DNA from 2 places in the Bacillus sp. GW821-FHT11D08 genome. Region 2 is predicted to be linked to the other one. Evidence: riboswitches for the same ligand, from Rfam matches in the RefSeq annotation. Region 2 holds a riboswitch; the other holds the start of a gene.
The links. Region 2 has a riboswitch for thiamine pyrophosphate ahead of AC1RRX_RS17390 (TIR domain-containing protein). Riboswitches for the same ligand answer to the same signal wherever they lie in the genome.
Positions count from the first base shown of each region.

Region 1 (3,141 bases), on a different contig from region 2:
GCTGTATTTCTTCGGCAGGATCTTTAAACACCGTTCATTTGTGCAGTCGATGTCTAAAGGCACCGTGCAGATCGGCACGAGAGCCATTTTCACACTGATTATCGTGCTTGTCGCTTTATCGGAATCTCTCGGGGCGGAAAATATTCTCGGCGCGTTTTTGGCAGGCGTTCTGGTATCGCTTCTGTCTCCGAATAAAGAAATGGTGGAACAGCTTGATTCCTTCGGCTACGGGTTTTTAATTCCGATCTTTTTCGTCATGGTCGGGGTGAAATTGGACATTTGGACGCTTTTCCAAGATCCGAAAACATTAACGATGATTCCGCTGCTTCTGCTTGCGCTGTTTATCAGCAAAATGTTCCCGGTGTTTTATTTAAAGAAATGGTATGACAAAAGAACCGTGTTTGCTTCGGGCTTTTTGCTGACGTCCACGCTGTCGCTTGTTATCGCGGCGGCTACGATCGGAGAAAGGCTCCACATTATCAGCGCCAATATGTCCGGCGCGCTGACTTTAGTTGCGGTTATTGCCAGCATCATCACGCCGATCGGCTTTAAGAAATTATACAAACGGCAAAGTGCGCCGCAGGAAAAAAAGCGCATTACATTTATCGGCGCCAACCAGATGACGCTTCCGGTTACGCTGGAATTGCCCGATGAGGAATATGAAGTACGGGTCGTCCATGTGTATCAGGAAAATGCCGGGGAAACGCTTGCGGAATCCGTTTTTTCGGTTGACACGATTTCTGATTACGAGCCCGGAACGCTTGAGTCGCACGGTATTTTCAAAACGGATATTCTTGTCGTGGCGACGGGAAATGAAGATGTGAACGCTGAAATCGCCTTAATAGCGAAAGAGAAAGGGACTGAGCGTATCATCGCAAGCGTCGGCTCGGTTGAGCATGAAACAAAACTGAAAGAAGAGGGCATCAGTATTTTTTCTATCCTTCTGTCTACAAAGACGCTCTTGCGCGCATTAATTGAGGCGCCGGGCGTGATGAGCCTCCTGACGAATGAGGAGTCTTCGTTATATCAGATCAATCTGGAAAACCCGGCGTATAACGGCATCATTCTGCGAGAATTTCCGCTGATGGGCGATGTGATTTTCGTCCGGATTTTCAGAGGTGTGGACAGCATCGTTCCGCACGGAGACACGCGGCTGAAAACAGGAGACCGTCTCATCGTCACGGGCTCGCGCAACTACGTGTCGGAACTGAGAAAAATCCTTGAAGCTTGACCAAATTGCAATTCGTGATAATATAGAAGGCATAACAAATAAATCAATAATCGTATGACCACTAGGGGTGTCCTTCATAAGGGCTGAGATAAAAGTGAGACTTTTAGACCCTCATAACTTGAACAGGTTCAGACCTGCGTAGGGAAGTGGAGCGGTATTTTTTGGGGGTTCCTTTTATCCATTTAAATTCCAAACCACTTTTCCGATGCGGGAAGGTGGTTTTTTTTATTTTATCAGGGGGGAAGACATAATGACATTTTCTGAAGAATGCAGACAGGCGGCTGCCGAATGGTGGGACGGAAGTTTTGTTCATCCGTTTGTAACGGGAATCGGTGACGGAAGCCTGCCGATAGACCGTTTCAGCTATTACGTGCTGCAAGATTCCTACTATTTGACGCATTTTGCAAAAGTTCAGGCGTTCGGCGCCGCATATGCCGAAGACTTGTTTACGACGGGCAGGATGGCGGGCCACGCTCAAGGGACATATGAAGCGGAAATGGCGCTGCACCGCGAGTTTACGGAGCTTTTAGGGATTACGGAAGAAGAGCGTGCGGCATTTAAACCGGCACCGACCGCCTATTCTTATACGTCTCATATGTACAGATCGGTGATGAGCGGCAATTTTGGAGAAATATTAGCTGCGCTTCTGCCCTGTTATTGGCTATATTATGAAGTCGGCGAACACTTAAAGGAGTGCAAACCGGAGCATCCGATTTATGAAAAATGGATCGGTACATACGGCGGAGACTGGTTCAGACAGCAAGTCGAAGAACAGATCAGCCGTTTTGACGAGATTGCTGAAAACAGCACAGAGGACATCCGCGCGAAAATGAAAGAGAATTTTGTGATTTCAAGCTATTATGAATATCAATTTTGGGGAATGGCCTATCAAAAAGAAGGCTGGTCCGAGAAGGGCGGAAAAGAGGTGGAATCTTTTGGAGCTGCACGCGGTAACTGATAATCGCAAATCCGTTGCCGAGCTGGCCGAGGATATTCTTTCGATTCAGCGCGAAGTAAGCTTTATCCATATCCGTGAGCGGGATAAAACAGCGGGAGAAATCATGCAGCTTTTGTCCCTTTTGAAAAAGGGCGGTGCGGATAAGGACAAATTGATCATCAATGACAGGGCGGATATCGCGCTATTTGCCAACATACACCGTGTTCAGCTTCCGTCCCGCAGCTTTTCCGTAAAGCAGGTGCGAAGCAGATTTCCCCATCTTCATATCGGACGTTCGGTTCATTCGCTGAAAGAAGCCATCCAAGCTGAAAAGGAAGATGCGGATTATGTGGTGTTCGGCCATGTATTTGAAACCGAATGTAAACAAGGACTTGAAGCAAGAGGCATCAGCCTGCTTTCAGAGATCAAACGCACGCTTTCCATCCCCGTTATCGCAATCGGCGGAATGACACTGCAGACGATCGGACACACAAAGCAGGCGAAGCCGGACGGAATTGCCGTCATGTCAGGCATTTTCTCAGCTGAAAATCCTGAGGAGGCGGCAAAACGGTATGCACGCGCGGTAAGGGAGGCCGATTATGAAGAAGCACTATGATACGGCGGTGATCGGCGGCGGAATTATCGGGTGCGCCATTTCTTATGAGCTGGCGAAGACGCAGCAAAACGTTGTCTTGTTTGAAGCCGGAGAAGTCGGCCGAAAAACGACAAGCGCTGCCGCGGGAATGCTGGGCGCTCATGCGGAATGTGAAAACCGGGATGCGTTTTTTGATTTTGCCATGCACAGTCAAAGGCTGTATGAAGCGGCGGGGCAAGAGCTTGAGGAAGCTTGCGGCATTGACATCAGGCGCCATAACGGCGGAATGCTTAAACTGGCGTATACCGAAGAAGATATCGCCCGTCTGCGGAAGATGGATGATCTACCTTCCGTCACCTGGCTTTCAGCGGAAGATGC
Region 1 is NZ_JBXARS010000002.1:214,957-218,097, forward strand. Features, by position in the region: gene AC1RRX_RS04665 (monovalent cation:proton antiporter family protein) at 1-1,231, shown strand, start outside; TPP riboswitch at 1,285-1,393, shown strand; gene tenA (thiaminase II) at 1,482-2,189, shown strand; gene tenI (thiazole tautomerase TenI) at 2,167-2,784, shown strand; gene thiO (glycine oxidase ThiO) at 2,768-3,141, shown strand, end outside.
Region 1: linked by a shared signal. The riboswitch ahead of tenA (thiaminase II) and the one ahead of AC1RRX_RS17390 (TIR domain-containing protein) in region 2 are both predicted to bind thiamine pyrophosphate.

Region 2 (3,141 bases):
GGACCGCATCCGAAATCGAGCACCTTTTTAATCTCCGCTTTATCAAAAGTACGAAAAACAAACTCAAAACCTAACGTTTGTTCTAAAACGTCGTTATAAGCATCGAATTTACCAGCAACACTGTCTTCTTTCCATGAAGTTTTCATTGAATTTCCTCCTTTTGCTCAGTTGAGAAATAATGAAACCACTTATTCCTGACGAAAAATTGATATATAGGAAGTAAACTTTGAAATAGAAAATGATCCATATCCCGTTTATATGCAATATGCTGGTATATACTGAAAAGGAAAAGAATCTGTTTCCAGTAATCAGGTAAATCAAGCATTTCAATATCGTTTTTAGTCATAGAAATTTGATCTTTCCTAAGTAATTCTTCGTACTTTAAGACTGTTTCAATGGACGGCCAGTTATTTCCCTCAGGCATTTTCGGAAATTCAAATTCCGGAATATCATGGTGATTTTCAGCTTCTTCAAGCACCGTTTTCGCCCATTCATGATCTAAATCATAAATATGGATTGATCCCGCATTATGAAAATATTCTCCGACTTCTACACGCAGTTCTCTGGCCATTAATTCCTGCATGAAGGTAAATGAGAAAAGATCACTGATCATCCCGCGAAAAGCATCATTTGCACGCATGACAGAAGACATGTATAATTCGCCTTCCCTCACAAAAAACTGCAAACCGATTGTGCAGGAAACATCTATATTTTCTAAAACGAAGAGTTCCGAAGCATCGAATATTTGAATAAATGCCCTTTTTGAATCAATATCTTCTTGTGTCAAAAGATTTTTTATTCTATTCCATTGATTTAGTTTTGCATTTCCGAATTCGAATATTTTAGGCCCGTACGCAGTGCCTGTTAATGTTTTTTTATTCATTGAGTATGAAGGCATTTTTTTATTGTAATAACTGATAAAATCTAAGTCGTTACTCCCCGATAAATACCATAGCACTTCAGCAAAATTAAACACGATATTGGTTTTTCTTGAGGATAAATAAGTGACACGTTCTATTGGATTTTCCAGAGTCAGATGGTAGTTCAATTGTTCTCTGCTTTTTTGTCCGCGCGGTGAATTGAAAAATTCAGGGTTGTGATAGATGTCATACAGCGTTTCCGTATATGCTTCATGAAAAGTTCTCTTTCTCATTGAGATTCCGCCTTATATGCTGCAAAGGTATTTTTAATGTTCTCTAATAAATCATCTGTATCTTTATAGCTGATGTACTCAACATCCGCCACTGCATGTAACCCTTGAATTAAGAAAGCATAATCCTTGTCCTTTTCTAGAAATAGCACGATCTTTTTTTTCAAGGCGGAAGCCCATCCAATTTCTATATGTGTTCCAGGAGAAGCGGGTGATCCGGGAAATGCTGCAAAAAGGTCGCAAGTACTTATTTCATCAAAATCAATTTTAGTGCATTGAAGGGGTGTCATGAAATCTTTCCCCCACCCTTCCCGCTTGTGAGCATTATGAACCAGCCATCCTTCATTCTCAAAAAAGGAAATTAATGATTCCAGCTTTCCCCTCTCATACGCACTCATCAATCCAGTTTTCTCATCTACTAAACTTTTAAAAGGCCCTGCCAGAAAAACTTTTTTAGTCGCCACTTCATATCACCCTTTCAAAATAAATAAAGCCACTTTCCTCTATGGAAAGTGGCTTAAATATAGATAAGATAAAGAATCTCTCTAATTTTTCACTTCCCTACGCTGGTATTAACCAAATCAGGTTCAAAGGGTCAGGACGTATTGTCTCTTCTCAGCTATTAAAGCTCCCCTAGTGACTTTTTATAAATATTTACTTTAATTCTATGCTATTCCATATAAATAGTCAAACAATGACTTTCCCTTCAATATTGCAGCTTACCCACTAGTTTTAAAACCTTCCGGCCTCTTTTTTCCTGCCAACGAATAAGGTCACGGCAACACTCGCTGAACTGACCAAAGTCCCCAGTACGGCAGCAAGAATTGTCAAAAAGCCATTGGGGATCAGAAATCCAATCGGAATGAGCCCCGCAAACGTGAGGACGATAAAACATTGATAGACTCCGGATATGATTCTCACAACCAAACTGCCAAAAAAGGACATGACGAATGGAGGAATGAACAAACATAAGATGATTCCGAGTGAGATCAATAAAATCATAGGCTCGTCAAAAGAAATGACACGATCGCCGGGAGACTCTTCAGCAGCCGCGAATACAGCAAATATAGACATTATCAGTGTAAGAAAAACAAGAAAAAACCTTTTCAGCAACGTTATGACTCCTTTTTTTATAAAAACGGGTATCTTTTTTTCAATCACAATAACCATTTTATGTTATCAAATGAAATAATATGAAGTCAAACCGAGTTCTGCACCTGATTTATTGGTTCTTATTTTTTTGATAATTTCCATATAATTGTCCGCAAGCAGCATCTATATCAATGCCAAATTGACTTCTGACGGTCACGTTAATTCCTGCTGACTTTAATTTTTTATAGAAGTTTACAACTTGTTTCTCATTTACTTCTTCAAATCTCATAGGTGAACTAACAGTCGGGTTATATCTAATGATGTTTACATGGAACAAGTTCCCTCTCTTATATCTGCTTCTTAAAAGATTTACTACTTCATTCGCATGATCAATAGAATCATTAACTCCCGGCAGCATAATATAAGCAATATAAACTTTTCTTGAGGTCACACGTATATGCTCATCTAATGTGTCCATTACCTCCAATAACGGGTAGCGTTCATTAATCGGCATTAACTTGCTTCGCTGTTCATTAAAAGGAGAATGTAATGAAAACGTCAGGTTGACCTGCGGATAATCCTGAGTGATTTTTTTAATGCCCGGAATAATACCTATGGTCGAAATAGATAACCTGCGAGGGCTTAAAGCAAACAACTTCGGATTTGTAAGCACATGTAAAGCATCAAAAACTTGTACATTCGCTAATGCTTCTCCCATTCCCATAAAAGAAATACTGTCAATTGAATGTCCTTTTAAGTGAAAGTACAAAATTTGGTCAGTCATTTCATCTGACGTTAAATTGCGTTTTAAACCAATATCTCCTGTTGCACAAAATTTACAGCCAAAATGACAGCCGCACTGCGAGGATATACAAAATGACTCCCAACCGGCTTTATAT
Region 2 is NZ_JBXARS010000009.1:154,555-157,695, reverse strand. Features, by position in the region: gene AC1RRX_RS17400 (class I SAM-dependent methyltransferase) at 1-146, opposite strand, end outside; gene AC1RRX_RS17395 (thymidylate synthase) at 143-1,153, opposite strand; gene AC1RRX_RS17390 (TIR domain-containing protein) at 1,150-1,614, opposite strand; TPP riboswitch at 1,692-1,795, opposite strand; gene AC1RRX_RS17385 (YdeH family membrane protein) at 1,883-2,263, opposite strand; gene AC1RRX_RS17380 (Cfr family 23S rRNA (adenine(2503)-C(8))-methyltransferase) at 2,373-3,141, opposite strand, start outside.